DNA from 4 places in the Embleya sp. NBC_00896 genome. Region 2 is predicted to be linked to each of the others. Evidence: riboswitches for the same ligand, from Rfam matches in the RefSeq annotation. Region 2 holds a riboswitch; each other region holds the start of a gene.
What was found. A riboswitch is a leader RNA that binds a small molecule or an ion and turns the genes downstream of it on or off. The one in region 2 is predicted to bind cobalamin.

Region 1 (3,726 bases), 4.4 Mb from region 2:
CCAGCAGCTGTACGACACGACGGAGATCGTCGGCGTCGCCACCTTGCCCGCGGCCCGGCGCGGGGGCCTCGCGTCGGCACTGACCTGGGAGCTGGCCGAGCACGCGCTCGCGGGCGGGAGCGACACGGTGTTCCTGACGGCGGGGGACGACGACGTCGCCCGCGTGTACGACCGGCTCGGCTTTCGGTCGGTGGGCACGGCGCTGATCGGGGAGGCATCGTGAGCGCGCCCGAGCCCACCCCCATCCCCGGGTCCGAGCCCACCCCCGCTCCCGGGTCCGAGCCCACCACCCCCAAGCCGGTCCTGCCGATTCCGCCCGGTCGCAACCCGACCGCCGCCGAGTTGGCCGCCGCGCACGGGGTGACCATCCCCGACGTGCTCGCGCCCGATCTCAAGGTGCTGTTCTGCGGGATCAACCCCGGCCTGTGGTCCGGCGCGACGGGGCGGCACTTCGCGCGGCCCGGCAACCGGTTCTGGCCCGCGCTGCACGCGGCCGGCCTCACGCCGCGGCTGTTCGCGCCGGCCGAACAGGACGAGCTGATCGAGCTCGGGCTCGGCATCACCAACGTGGTGGCCCGGACCACCGCCCGCGCCGACGAGTTGACCAAGGACGAGTACCGGGCCGGCGGCCGGGCGCTCACCGCCAGGGTGCGCGCGTACCGGCCGGCCTGGCTCGCGGTGCTCGGCATCGGCGCGTACCGGACCGGCTTCGGGCGGCCCAAGGCCGTGGTCGGCGAGCAGGCCGAGACGATCGGCGACACCCGGATCTGGGTGCTGCCGAACCCCAGCGGCCTCAACGCGCATTGGACGGCGGCGACCCTCGCGGCGGCGTTCGGGCAATTGCGCGAGGCGGCGTTCGAGTAGCTCGGACGCGGTTGCCCGCCATCGGGGCCGACGGCGGGCTCCGGCCGCCGTTCGAGGGTCGCGTACGGCCCACGTATCGCCTCCGAATCGCCTCCGAATCGACTATGTATCCGAGTCGACACGTCAACCGACCGAGTGGCATCACCCGGTTGGCGATTACTTCACGCCTCCTCGCGCTGTTGGGCCGCCATGAAGATCCTGCGGGCACCATTCGGGCCGTGGCCCACCGAGACGTTCGACACCCCGCTGTACGAGGCGCTGGTCGCGGAGTGGCGCGACTCGGGTCGGGAGGTGCCGCAGTCGACGGACCGCCCGCGCGACCGCCCGCCCCGACACGCCCGCCCGCTCGGGGCGGGGCCCCGAAGTGGTCGGCCGTGACCCGTCGGCGACGGTCCATCGAGCGAGGTCGGGGCGGCCGTACGGCGGGATGAGACGGTTCTCGCCGTACCATCTCCGCACGTCTTTGGCGAACTGTGACACGTCGGGAATTGCGACGCGACACAACACCTGGGGGTGCGACGACGACCCCGCCACTACATATATGCTCTGCGACGCAGCTGGTTCACCTTTCCGTTGTTCGTTGGAAAGGTGACGAGAGAGGGAACCCGGTGCGAAGCCGGGACTGCCCCGCAGCGGTAAGCGGGAACGATAGTCGTCACGCGACACCGAACGCCGAGAGGCGTTCGGGGAGCGACGACCACTGGGAACTCCGCGGTCCGCCGAGCACGCCGTGCCCGGCGGCGCCCCGGCATGCCCGCGAGTCCGAATACCTGCCGGCTGTCCGCGCCCACGGGCGCGGGGTCACTTGTACGTACGAGCTCGCGAGGAGAGAGCACGTGACCGTTGTGGACAGCGTGGGCGCGACCCGGATGCGGATCGACGAAAGCCCCGAGGACCAACTGGCGACCCTGGTACGCACCCAGGCGCGCGATTTGCCGGAGGTCGATCCGGATCGGGTCGTCCGCCGGGTCGTCGCGGGCCTGAACGAAGGTGCCGACCCCGGTGCGGCCGCGGACCTGGCGGTCCGGACCGCCGCCGAGCTGATCGCCGAGGAGCCGGCCTACTCGCGGCTCGCCGCGCGCCTGCTCGCCGGCCGGATCGCCGCCGAGGCCGCCGAGGCGGGGGTCTCGTCGTTCAGCGCCGGCATCGCGCTGGGCCGCCGCGAGGGCATCATCGGCGCCGAGACCGCCGCGTTCGTGGCGAAGCACGCCGCCGAACTGGACGCCGCGGTCGACGCGTTCGGCGACCGCCGGTTCGAGTACTTCGGGCTGCGCACCGTGTACGACCGCTACCTGCTGCGCCACCCGGTGTCGCGCAAGGTCGTCGAGACCCCGCAGCACTTCCTGCTGCGCGTCGCGTGCGGTCTGTCCCGGGAGCCCGGCGAGGCGATCGGCTTCTACCGGCTGATGTCGTCGCTGGCCTACCTGCCCAGCTCGCCGACGCTCTTCAACTCCGGCACCGTGCACACCCAGATGTCCTCGTGCTACCTGCTCGACTCGCCCAAGGACGAGCTGGAGTCGATCTACGAGATGTACGGGCGGATCGCCCGGCTCTCGAAGTTCGCCGGCGGCATCGGCGTCGCGTGGTCGCGGGTGCGCTCGCGCGGCTCGCTGATCCGCGGCACCAACGGCCACTCGAACGGCATCGTGCCGTGGCTCAAGACGCTCGACTCGTCGGTGGCGGCGGTCAACCAGGGCGGCCGGCGCAAGGGCGCGGCCTGCGTGTACCTGGAGACCTGGCACCCCGACATCCTCGAGTTCCTCGAACTGCGCGAGAACACCGGAGAGGACGCGCGTCGCGCGCACAACCTCAACCTGGCGAACTGGGTCCCGGACCTGTTCATGCGGCGGGTCGAGGAGGACGGCGTCTGGTCGCTGTTCGACCCGAACGAGATCCCCGAACTGCCCGACCTGTGGGGCGCCGAGTTCGACAAGGTCTACGAAGCCGCCGAGCGGGACGGCCGGTTCGTCCGGCAGCTGCCCGCGCGCGACCTCTACGCCCGGATGATGCGCACGCTCGCGCAGACCGGCAACGGCTGGATGACCTTCAAGGACGCCGCCAACCGCACCTGCAACCAGGCCGCCGAGCCGGGCAACGTGGTGCACCTGTCCAACCTGTGCACCGAGATCCTCGAGGTCACCAGCGACGGCGAGACCGCCGTGTGCAACCTGGGTTCGGTCAACCTCGGCGCGCATGTCGTCGCCGGCGAGGGCATGGACTGGGAGAAGCTGCGCGCCACCGTGCGCACCGCCGTGGTCTTCCTGGACCGCGTGATCGACATCAACTACTACCCGACCGACCAGGCCGCCGCGTCCAACCCGCGCTGGCGTCCGGTGGGCCTGGGCCTGATGGGCCTCCAGGACGTGTTCTTCACGCTCGGGATGCCGTTCGACTCGGTCGAGGCGCGCGAGCTGTCGACGCTGATCTCCGAGGAGATCTACCTGACCGCGCTGGAGACCTCGTCGGCGCTCGCCGAGGTGCACGGCCCGCACCCGGCCTACGCCGAGACGCACGCCGCGCGCGGTCGGCTCCAGCCCGACCTGTGGGAGGGCGTGTACCCGACCCAGACCAAGCGCTGGGACGCGCTGCGCGACCGCGTCGCCGAGCACGGCCTGCGCAATTCGCTGCTCGTCGCGATCGCCCCGACCGCCACGATCGCCTCGATCGCCGGCGCGTACGAGTGCATCGAGCCGCAGGTGTCGAACCTGTTCAAGCGCGAGACGCTGTCGGGCGAGTTCCTGCAGATCAACGCGTACCTGGTGCGTGAGCTCAAGGCCCGCGGGCTGTGGACCCCCGAGGTCCGCGACCGGATCAAGCGCGCCGAGGGCTCGGTCCAGGGCATCGCCGAACTCCCGGACGACG
Region 2 (3,726 bases):
CCCGCGCGAACGCGTGTACGAACACGGCCGAACCGAGCCCGGCCACCGAGCGCCAGCGCGCCCGCCGGGTCCGATGGCCCAGCCGACCGGCCTGGGCCTGGTTGATCCGCGTGGTCGTGTCGTAGAGCAGGAACAACATCCGGTACATCACCGCGGCCACGTCCACGACCGCCGCGGGCACACCCACCCGGGTCAGCCTGGGCAGTACGTCCGACAGGGGTGTGGTGAACGCGAACAGCAGCATCGCGAGCCCCGCGGCACCGGTGCGCGCGAGCAACTCGCCCGCGTGCCGCGGCCCGTCGTCGGCCCAGCCCACGCCGTCGCCGCCGACGGACACGAGCAGCGTGACCGCGCCGGTCGCGGCGAACCCGAGCGGCGCGCGGGCCGCTCGCCACAGGCGTCGGGCCGGCACCGCGGCGAACCCGAACGCGACGACCAGCACGGTCACCGCGACCAGGACCGCGCCGGGCCAGGGCGGCAAGGCCACCGCGCACCCGAGCAGCCCGAAGGAGAGCACGGCCTTCTCGGCCGGATGGCGACGCCGCCACGAACTGGCGTGCGCCGCCGCGTCGATCGGCAGCACGGGTCAGCGCCCCGCGGCCGATACCGGGGTCTCGTCGGCCGTCGCCTCGTCGTCGGGGGTGTCCGCCGCCTCGGGAGCCAGTCGCCTGCGGGTGCGGACCACGCCGAACATGTACCCGACCACGCCCGCGCCGAGCGCCGCCTGGAGGGCGAAGAGGCCGGACTCGATCTCATCGGACGGGGGTTCGTACAGCGGGCTGAACCACGGTTCGTAGCCCGGGTCGTTCTCGGTGATCGCGGTCTCCGCCTGGCTGTCGGCGCCCGTGAACGGATCGTCCTTGTGGTCGCCCATCCCGAACACCACGGGCAGCGCCGCGAGCAGCACCACGACCAGCACGATCAGCAGGTTGATCTTCGTCGACCGCTTCACTTGGCCTTCGCCTCCTCGGACCCGACCCGCACGACGCCCAGCCGGATCAGATCGCCGCGGCTCGACTGCCGCAGCAGCCGTACGACGAGGACCGTCAGCAGGCCCTCGCTGACCGCGAGCGGGATCTGGGTGAGCGAGAAGATGCCGCCGAACTTGGCCAGTGCGCCGAGGAATCCGCTGTCCGGGTCCGGGAAGGCGAGCGCGAGTTGCACGCTGGTGACGCAGTAGGTGCTCAGGTCCGCGACGAAGGCGCCCATGAACACCGCGACGTCCAGCGGCAGCGTGCCCTCGCGCCGGTCGAGCAGCATCCGGGTCAGTCGATAGGCGCCGTATCCGGCCCACGGGCCGACGATCGCCATCGAGAACACGTTGGCGCCGAGTGTGGTGAGCCCGCCGTGCGCGAGCAACAGGGCCTGGAACAGCAGGGTGATCGTGCCCAGCACGGCCATGATCGGCGGCCGGAACAGGATCGCGCCCAGCCCGGTACCGGTCGGATGCGAGCAACTGCCGGTGACGGACGGGATCTTGAGTGCGGACAGCACGAACGAGAACGCGCCGGACGCGCCCAGCAGCAGGGTGTTCTCGGGTCTGTCGCGGACCTCGCGGGTGAGCGCGCGGGCCCCGTAGACGACGAACGGGGCAGACGCGACGCCCCAGGCGGCGGCGTGTTCCCAGGGCAGATAGCCCTCGGCGATATGCATGAGGAAGGGTCCCTCTCCAACACCTCGTGGACGGACGATCGCCGTGGCCGGTCTCCTGGCTGACGGGTCGTACGTTCACGTCTCCGCCTTCCCGGGGCCGCAAGCGGTCCCAGTGGCTTCCCCGAGGCGACGAATCAACGTTTCGGCGGGGATGGAGGAGAACTTCCCGATCACAGTGGCGAGGGCCGCGCCGGCATCGAACCGGCTTCCCGAGCACCACGGCGAGCCGACACTAGTGGTCGGATGGACATGGCGACAAGGTGGCAATTGCGATCCGTGTGCAAGGCCACAATTGGGACGGAGTGCGCGGGAATGTCGACTTTCTCGGGTGTCGGTGCCGGTGCCGGGGGCTCGGAGGTGCGGGGGTCCGCTCAGTCGAGGCCGGGGCCGCGACCGCGGACCACGAGCGTGCGCGCGACCCGGTCGCCGACGCGCTGGCGGCGCTCGCTGGTGAGCACCGCGGTGAGTCCGACCGCGCCCAGCGCGAACGCGTCGACCACCAGCAGCAGCCAGCGGACCCCGAGTTGGCGCCGGGACGCGCGGCCGCCGGAGACGTCGACCACGCGGATGCCGAACAGCTGCATGCCCCACGTGCGCCCGTCGTGCTCGGCGGGCCGCAGGACCCAGTACCAGAGCAGGATCGCGGCGGCGGCGCAGACGACGCCGGCCGTGATCGTCGCGGTCAACGGGCCGCTGCGGATCGAACCGTCGGCGTGCGTGGGCAGCAGCACGAACAGGAACATCGCGGCACCGGGCAGGAAGGTGGAGGCGATCGCGTCCAGCACGAACTGGGCGATCCGGCGCACGAGCAACGAGGGATCGACGGTGCGCTCGGCCGCGGGCAGCCACACCGTGGCCGAGACGGGCCGCGCTGACCGCGTGAATAGCTGCGGAAGGCTCCGTTCGTGCATGCCCTTGTACTTTCCGCAAGCGGGCCGGTTGATTCCCGGTGCGGCCGGATATCGCCGAGATTGCGCCCGGTCGGCGGATACCGGGACCGATCGGCGGGCGCGGGCGGCGTGTGTGGCGGGCGCGTGCGCCGGGCGGCGTGCGGCGGGCGCGGGCCCGGTGGTCAGCTCGCGGACTCCATCGGGCCGTGGACGCCGAACAGGTCCGGCTCGGAGCGGCTGATCACGTCGTACAGCGGCTTGTAGTTGATCCACGCGACGGTGTCGTTGCCGAGCTGATCGCGGGTCAGCCTGGCGTTCTCCGGCGAGATCGGCTTGAGCTCGCCGGCCGCCTGTGCGAGCAGCTGGACCTGGCAGGAGCGCTCCATCGTGATGAACCACCACGCCGCCGCGTCGACCGACTGTCCGACGGTGAGCAGGCCGTGGTTGCGCAGGATGAGCGCCTTGCGCGCGCCGAGCGTGCGGGCGATCCGCTTGCCCTCCTCGGCGTCCAGCACGACGCCCGCGTAGTCGTCGAACAGTTCGTGGTCCTCGTAGAACGGACACACGTCCTGGGTTATCGGTTCGAGCCTGATCCCGAGAGCCGATATCGCGCGCCCGTGGGTGGAGTGGCTGTGCGCCGCCGCGACCACGTCCGGCCGAGCCGCGTGGATCTGCGAGTGGATCGCGAACGCGGCCTGGTTGACGTGGAATCGGCCCTCGACGACCTGTCCCTCGTGGTTGACCAGGATCAGGTCGTCGACGGTGATGTGCTTGAAGGACATGCCGAAGGGGTTGACCCAGAAGTGGTCCGGGAACTCGGGGTCGCGCGCGGTGATGTGTCCCGCGACGCCCTCCTCGAAGCCGAACCGGCCGAACAGCCGCAGGGCGGCGGTCAGCCGCTCCTTGCGGTGCCGGCGCTCCTGCTCGACGGTCTCGAACACGGGGGGCAGCGCGAAACTCAGATCCGTCGGCGACACCGGCTGCGGCTTCGCGGCCGGTTCGGGCCGCGTGTCCTGGGGTCGGGGCGTTTCGGTGGCGGACATGTCCATCTCCTCGGGCTCGGGTCGCGCGCGGGGCCGCCTGTGACGCTACCCGTGGGTCACATCCGCTGGACAGTCCTCGCCGGCCCCCGCTTGCGGGAAGTCGCGGATTTTAGCGTCCGGAGGTCATCGGGACCGGGTTT
Region 3 (3,726 bases), on a different replicon from region 2:
GCACACCGGAGACTCGCTACTCGGGTAGTGGGCGATCGTCGACGACGTGCTTCATGACCATGGTGGAGGTCAGGCGCTGGACGCCCGGCAGGGTGGCCGGCCGCTGGTCGTAGAGCTGCTGGAAGGCGGCCAGGTCGGCGGTGGCGACGCGCAGGAGGTAGTCGGGTTCACCGAACAGACGCTGAGCCTGGGGACCACTCGCCTCCCGGTCCCGGCTGCGGGCGCGCCGGCCTTACGCGATCGGTCCGAAGTGCCCGGCCGAGGGGCCGGGCACTCCGAAGCGCACGCATGACGCGTCGGCGTCCCGGTCATCGGACCGACGGCCGGTGCCCGCCCTGTCGCGTCAGGTCGCGGAATCGGGGCAGTGCGGCGTCGGGGCGTCGGGGCGGGCGCCCTGGGCGGTCAGGTCGGCGAAGCCGGTGCCGGCCAGGCCCAGGACTGCCTGGGCCGTGGCCCGAGTGGCGGTGGACGGGTCGAACCCGCCGGCGTCGTAGGCGATCGCGCCTCGGGTGGCCGACGTGGCCGAGCAGCCGACCTGGCGCTCGGTCAGGAAGTGCCGTGCGGTCAGACCGGGGAGCAGACGCCACGAGGAGAGCAGGGCCTGGCCGGCCAGGCCGGTGCTGTTCGCGTTCGACGTGGTCGCGCCCGGTGTGCCGAATCCGCCGTCCGCGAGCTGGTGGGCGACCAGCCATTGCACGCCGGCCGCCGCCTCCTGGGGTCGGCCGGTGGCCGCGAGCGCCTGGACGCTCATGGCCGTCGAGTCCGCGTCGCTGGTGCAGGTGGGCAGGCCGAAGTCGAGCGGGAACCCGCCGTCGGCGCAGTGGGCGCCGGCGAGGAAGCTCACCGCGGCGGCGGGTGCGCCGGCGGGGGTGCGGTCCAGCGCCAAGAGCGCGAGGGACTGGCTGAAGGCGTTGCTGTAGTCGCCCCAGGGGGACGTGTCGGTGAACCGGCCGGAGGGCTGTTGCAGGGAGCGCAGCCGGGCCGGGAGATCCACGCCACCGAAGGTGTTGGGGTCCACCCGGCGTACCTCGGCGGCGAGGAGGGTCTTCGCGGTGGCCCCGGCGTAGGCGTTGGTGGTGCCGTCGCCGATGTAGCCGGACAGGATCTCGGGCCGCGCGAGCCACGCGGTGGCCTTGGCTCCGTTGTGGTCGGCCACGCCCGCTGCGGCGAAGGCCAGGATCGCGTCGATGGTCAGGCCGTGGTCGGGGTAGGTCACACCGTCGAAGGTGACCTCGAAGCGTTCGCCGTCGACGAGTTGCCGGGCCAGCCAACCGGCCGCCGCCTGGGTGCGTTGGCCGGCGAGAACGGATGCGTTCGTCGCCGGCGTCGAACCGGTCGTGGTGGGGGCGGCCACGGCGGCGGCCGGGATCAGGGCGGTCGCGGCGGCCAGGGCCAGTCCGCCGAACAGCGCGGCTATCCGGCGTCCGGGTCGGGTGAGCGTCACGGTGGTGCCTTTCCGGGCCCACGGCGCGGCAGGCCCGGCGGATCCGCCGTCCGAGGGGTCGCGGCCCGAGGGCGGCACGGTCCCGGCGCGGGGGCGCGAGGGCTCCGCCCCGCAGACCACGACGGGGAATGGAGACGAGACGCTCCGACGACAGGCATTCGGGCTCGCCGTCGGGAGGGACGGACCACCGTTGCGGGTCAGCGCCGGAATCACACCGGACTTCCCCTGCCGTCGGAGATGTTGCGGGCCACCACACCGGTGACCGGAACGAGTCGCGGCGTCCGGAAAGGGCCACCGCAGGTATTCGGCGTCCCCGGTGTGAGGACGTCCCGCACTCTACGGACTGCCTGCCCGGGGAGGAACTCCCTTTCCGGCCAAGGAGTTCGTCCCGCTTCGACGAACGGCCCCGACGGCGACAGCGGTTCGAGCCATCGAGGGCCGGCGACTTCGTCCAAAAGCCGTCACCGTGAACGGCGGAACGAGCCGAGGAAGCGGCACGCGGGCCGGACCTGCCCGCGTCGGTCCTTGCGCCGCGCGAGGCCGGGGTCTTGCGCCGTCGGAGGGACACGGCTGTTCCGATCGGGTGGGCGATGCGCGTCGCTCGGCGCCGGACAGGGCGCCGCCGGAGAGGGTGATGCTTCGGTAGCGCCTTGCCCGCGACGATGGGAGAACGCGATGACCACAGGTGTGGACGGGCCCGGGCGGCCGGTGTTGCCGCCCATTCTCAGAGGGCAGAAAGCGCTGGTGACGGGGGCGAACTCCGGCATCGGCAAGGCGACCGCGATCGGACTGGGGCAGGCGGGCGCCGACGTGGTCGTGAACTACGTCGTCGGCCGGGAGGATGCCGAGGAGGTGGTCCGCGAGATCGAGTCCTTCGGCGTGCGGGCGTACGCGCACGAGGCGGACGTCTCGCAGGAGGACCAGGTCGTCGCGATGGTCGCGCGCATGGTCGAGGAGTTCGGCACGATCGACATCATGGTGGCCAACGCCGGGCTCCAGCGGGACGCCGCCTTCACCGAGATGTCGCTCGCCCAGTGGCGGAAGGTCCTGGACGTCAACCTCACCGGCCAGTTCCTGTGCGCCCGGGAGGCGGCCAAGGAGTTCCTGCGCCGCGGCGTCGTCCCGGAGATCTCCCGCTCGGCGGGAAAGATCGTCTGCATGAGCTCGGTGCACCAGATCATCCCGTGGTCGGGCCATGTGAACTACGCCGCCTCGAAGGGCGGCGTCCTGATGCTGATGCAGACCCTCGCGCAGGAACTCGCCCCGCACGGGATCCGGGTCAACGCGATCGCCCCGGGCGCGATCCGCACCCCGATCAACCGCAGCGCGTGGGACACCGCCGAGGCGGAGGCCGATCTCCTCAAGCTGATCCCCTACCGCCGGGTCGGCGATCCGGCGGACATCGCCGACGCGGTGACCGCCCTGGTTTCCGACCTGATGGACTACGTCGTCGGCGCCACGATCTACGTCGACGGCGGCATGACGCTCTTCCCCGGCTTCGCCACCGGGGGGTGACGGCGTCGTGGACGACCACGTGACCCCACGCCGGGTGGTGATCCTCGGCGGCGGCTTCGCCGGACTGTTCGCCGTACGGGCCCTGCGCAGCGCCCCGGTCGCGGTGACCCTGGTCGACCGCTGCGCGCACCACCTGTTCCAGCCGCTGCTGTACCAGTGCGCCTCGGGCATCCTGTCCGAGGGCCAGATCGCGCAGCCGCTGCGTGCCGTCCTGCGCCGGCACGACCAGGTACGTTGCGTGGAAGCCACGGCGACCGACGTGGACGTCACCCGGCGGGTCGTGCACGCCGAGCGGCCGGACGGCGGCGCCCTCGCCCTCCCCTACGACGACCTGATCGTGGGGATCGGCGTGCGCCAGTCGTACTTCGGGCACGACGAGTTCGCGGCCCACGCCCCGGGCATGAAGACGCTGGAAGACGCGTTGAACGTGCGGAGCAAGCTCTACCGCGCGTTCGAGACGGCGGAGGCAAGCGACGACGAACACGAGCGCGCGCAATGGCTCACCTTCGCCCTGGTGGGGGCCGGCCCGACCGGGGTCGAGCTGGCCGGCCAGATTCGTGAGATCGCCGGTCACACGCTCAATCGGGAGTTCTCCACCATCGACCCGAGTCGAGCCCGGGTGCTGCTCTTCGACGCGTCGGACGCGGTACTCGCCGCCTTCGGCCCCGTCCTGTCCCGTCGGGCCGCGCGCACCCTGGACGATCTGGGCGTGGAGGTGCGCCTGGGGTCGATCGTCACCCACGTGGACGACCGGGGCCTGATCGTCC
Region 4 (3,726 bases), 4.0 Mb from region 2:
GCACTGATCACTGCAAGATTGGATGAACTTCCGTGAACATCGACGACGCCGCATGGCGCACCTCGACTCGCAGCGCCGACTACAACGAGTGCGTCGAGGTAGCACCGGGCCCACGTGCCATCACCGGCATCCGCGACACCAAAGCCCGCCGACGCGGCCACGTGGAGATCGTGCCCGCTGCCTGGGTCGCCCTCCTGGACGCACTCAAGCGCTGACCGCTCCACCCCACGGACCGGAGTTCCCGGAAAGAATCACGCCGGCTGATCATCGAGAGATGGGAAGAGCTGTGACCCGCAGCATCGACCACTACCCGTGGCGCAAGGCAACCCGCTCCAACTCCAACCAGGCATGCGTGGAAGTCGCGCCGCTGGCAACCGCGACCGGCATACGCGACACCAAGGACCGCCGGCGCGGCCACGTGGAAATCGCACCCGCAGCCTGGGTCGCCCTCCTGGGCGCGCTCAAGCGCTGACTGCTCCACCCCACGGACCGGAGGGCCCGGCGCACCCCGCCGGCCACCGGCCGGTCCGTGGCCGGATCAGGCCCCCGGCCAGGGCGCGCGGGTGAGACTCGGGCCATGTCTTCCGAACCTCGCCCCGAACTCGTCCTGCCCGCCGCCGTCGCGCTGACCGGTCACGGCATCCACCTGCGCGAATGGACCGACGACGATCTACCCGCCCTGGTCGCCCTGTTCGACGACGTCGAGATCGCCCGCTGGACCCCACTCGCGTCGCCCTACGACGCCGAGGCCGCCCGCGACCACTTGGCCAAGGCCCGCCGGATCAGGGGCGAGCATCGCGGCATCCAGCTGGCCGTGACTCTGGACGGCGTCGAACCCCGCGGCGAGGTACTGCTGTTCGTAAGCACGGACGGCCTCGACGCGCCGGGCCAGGTCGAGTTGGCGTACGGCATCGCCGCCGCCCACCGCGGCCTGGGACTGGCCACGCGGTCGGTGCGGCTGATGACCGAGTACGCCTACCACGAACTGGGCGCGACCGCGGTGATCCTGCACATCCCGGCGGACAACGCCGCCAGCATCGGGGTCGCCCGTGCCACCGGCTTCGAACGCACGGACACGCCCCCGATCGTCCGCGATCGACGCGGCACACCGATCGCCCTGGACATGTGGCTGCACCGCGCCGTTCCGCCGGGGGCGTGACGGACAAAATCCGTTCCGCCGGGGGCGTGACGGGACGAAATCCGGACGACAAACGACCGACCCTCGTACCGCCGCCCGTGGCGCCCCTCGCACCGACCCCGTCAAGTCCCCATCGCCTGCCGAGCCTTCCGGTTCGGCGTGAACTCGTACAGGTCCAACAGCCCCGGCGCGTCCGCCACCCCCGGCCCACCGGCCGCCGCCCACGCGGCTATGTCGGCCGTCGCGTCCTTGTCGTTGACCGTGCCGAACCACGCCGGCCGGCCACCCGCCGCACGGCCCGCCGAGGAGGGCTGGACCACTATCACGTTGCCGCGTTCACACGGCCCCAGGCACTCGCTGAGCCGCACCACGACCTGAGCATCCGTCAACGCCGCGCGCAGACCGGCCACTTGGTCCGCGTGATCGTCCCCCGCGATCTTCGCCGTACCGCAGCAACAGCCACGGCAGACCGTGACCGTGCAGGGAGCCGAACGCACCGGCTGGGCAGGGGGGTTGGGGCGGCTGCGACGAGCCATGGGAACTCTCCTTCGCGAGTTCGATCCAGGTCCGAAACCCGTGCGGAGAGCGCGAGGCAGGCAGCGGCGAACCGCGACCGACCCCTTCCCACGAGGCTCCGGCAGACCGCGCGCGAAGGGTCCGCACGCGGGCGAAGGCAGGTCTTCGGACTCGTGGGCACATCGGCCACGACCGATTCGGTCGCACCGACTCCTACCGGCCGTCGCTTCCCGGGCGCCCACGTCGGCGCCCAGTGCGTGATGACGGCTCTCGTTCCCACTCACCGCTGCGGGGCAGTTCCGGTCTCGCACCGGATTCCCTCTTACGACACGCGCCCCTGGCGGGGGCGGTGAACCGTTCGCGCAGGTCAGCTTAGGACGTGCCGTGATGTGAGTCAGGTCACCGACAACTTGGCGGGTCTTGGTCTGGACCTTTCCGGGTCCGGGCGGGTTATATTCAACCGTCTTTACTAAACCGAACATGCAATAAGCCCGGACCACCGTGGCCACGGGCAGCCGAGGGGGCGTCCGTGGGCAACATGGCGACATTGCCGGACGAAGCTGTGTTCGGTGAGCCCAAGTACTGGCAACTCCGCACGTCGTTGCTCAAGGCGATCGAGGAAGACTTCGTCTCCGGCGACATCCTCCCCAACGAGCGCGACCTCGCGGCCAGGTTCGGGGTCGCCCGCGCGACGCTGCGGCACGCGCTCGAACAGCTCGAACTCGAGGGCCGACTGGTCCGCAGGCGCGGCGCCGGCACCACCGTCGCCGGGCCCCGCGTGGACGTGTCGCTGAGCGCCGACGGCGAGGGCTGGCCGGGCGTGGACCTGCGCGACCGCGAGGTCATCGACTGCGCGACCGTGCCGGTGACCGACGAATTCGCCGCGACCCTCAAAGCGCGGCCCTCGGCGCTGGTACACCGGCTGCGCCGGCGCCAGTTCTCGATGCGCCAGGTGGTCGGCCTGGAGTGCCTGTACGTCTCGCGCGCCGTCGTCCCGTCGCTGTCCACACGCGCACCGGGCTTCGACCGCGCCGCGCTGATGCTGCGCCAGTTGCGCGGCCACCGGCTCGAGAGCCGGCACCGCGCGGTCGAGCTGGGCGTGGCCGAGGCCGAGGAGGCGCGCTACCTGGAGCGTCCGCCCGGCACCGCCGTGCTGATCGTGACCACGACGTACACCGCCCTCGGCCGGACCGCGGCCGTCACGGTGTCCACCTACCGCGCCGACACCTGCCGGCTCGCGTTCGCGGAAGCGGGGCCGGCCGCGTTGCGGCCCGCGTCCTGACCCGCCGGAGAGTCGATGCCGGGTACCATCCGCGCCTGAGCGACGACACGCACGCCGAGACACGCACGAGGCGCGACCGGACGGAACGCGACCCGACGGGCCGAGACCGCCCGGAGGAACGATCGCGCGACGGCGTGGTGAGAGGACGAGAGCTGTGGCACAGGCGACCGGCGGGGACGCGTCCCTGGTCCGGCGGATCAACTCCGCGGAGACCCTGCGCGCGATGCGCGGCGGCGCGGCGCTGACCGTGACCGCTCTGATGGAGGCCACCGGGCTGTCCCGGCCGACCGTCGAGGGCGTCATCGACGGGCTGCTCGCCGAGGGCCTCGTCGTCGAGACCACCACCGCCGAGGGCGAGGACGGGAGCCGCCCGCGCGGCCGGCCCGCGCGCCGCTTCCGCTTCCACGCGGAGGCCGGCTACCTGCTCGGCATCGACATCGGCATCCACCGCATCCGGGTCGTGCTCGCGGACCTGACCGGCACGATCGTCGGCCGCGCCGCGCGCACCGTCGAGGAGGACTGCGAGGCCGAGGACCGGCTGGAGCGGGTCCGCGGCACCGTGAGCGAAACCCTGCGCCGAGCCCAGGTGTCGCGCGGGTCGCTGTGGGGCGTGGGCGTCGGCACCCCCGGGATCGTGGACACCGAGGGCGTGGTCACGCTGTCCACGGCCATGCCGGGCTGGACCGGATTCGACCTCGCGGGCCGGCTCGGCCGCTCGTTCAGCTGTGCCGTGCAGGTCGAGAACGACGCGAATCTGGCCGCGATCGGCGAGCGCTGGAAGGGCGTCGCG

Region 1: another riboswitch for cobalamin. It lies ahead of OG928_RS02465 (ribonucleoside-diphosphate reductase subunit alpha); the one in region 2 lies ahead of OG928_RS22730 (energy-coupling factor ABC transporter permease).
Region 3: another riboswitch for cobalamin. It lies ahead of OG928_RS36540 (peptidase); the one in region 2 lies ahead of OG928_RS22730 (energy-coupling factor ABC transporter permease).
Region 4: another riboswitch for cobalamin. It lies ahead of OG928_RS04860 ((2Fe-2S) ferredoxin domain-containing protein); the one in region 2 lies ahead of OG928_RS22730 (energy-coupling factor ABC transporter permease).

The regions. Positions count from the first base shown of each region.
Region 1 covers NZ_CP108776.1:545,724-549,449, reverse strand. Annotated here, with positions in the region: gene OG928_RS02480 (GNAT family N-acetyltransferase) at 1-223, shown strand, start outside; gene mug (G/U mismatch-specific DNA glycosylase) at 310-864, shown strand; gene OG928_RS02470 (hypothetical protein) at 1,054-1,242, shown strand; cobalamin riboswitch at 1,406-1,657, shown strand; gene OG928_RS02465 (ribonucleoside-diphosphate reductase subunit alpha) at 1,734-3,726, shown strand, end outside.
Region 2 covers NZ_CP108776.1:4,991,380-4,995,105, forward strand. Annotated here, with positions in the region: gene cbiQ (cobalt ECF transporter T component CbiQ) at 1-583, opposite strand, end outside; gene OG928_RS22725 (energy-coupling factor ABC transporter substrate-binding protein) at 587-952, opposite strand; gene OG928_RS22730 (energy-coupling factor ABC transporter permease) at 949-1,653, opposite strand; cobalamin riboswitch at 1,681-1,889, opposite strand; gene OG928_RS22735 (RDD family protein) at 2,025-2,564, opposite strand; gene OG928_RS22740 (class II aldolase/adducin family protein) at 2,726-3,586, opposite strand.
Region 3 covers NZ_CP108777.1:728,623-732,348, forward strand. Annotated here, with positions in the region: partial or broken gene OG928_RS36535 (Lrp/AsnC ligand binding domain-containing protein) at 17-190, opposite strand; gene OG928_RS36540 (peptidase) at 344-1,444, opposite strand; cobalamin riboswitch at 1,576-1,711, opposite strand; gene OG928_RS36545 (SDR family oxidoreductase) at 2,120-2,959, shown strand; gene OG928_RS36550 (NAD(P)/FAD-dependent oxidoreductase) at 2,967-3,726, shown strand, end outside.
Region 4 covers NZ_CP108776.1:1,017,780-1,021,505, forward strand. Annotated here, with positions in the region: gene OG928_RS04840 (helix-turn-helix domain-containing protein) at 1-36, shown strand, start outside; gene OG928_RS04845 (DUF397 domain-containing protein) at 33-215, shown strand; gene OG928_RS04850 (DUF397 domain-containing protein) at 275-472, shown strand; gene OG928_RS04855 (GNAT family N-acetyltransferase) at 578-1,159, shown strand; gene OG928_RS04860 ((2Fe-2S) ferredoxin domain-containing protein) at 1,261-1,674, opposite strand; cobalamin riboswitch at 1,814-1,979, opposite strand; gene OG928_RS04865 (GntR family transcriptional regulator) at 2,193-2,936, shown strand; gene OG928_RS04870 (ROK family protein) at 3,091-3,726, shown strand, end outside.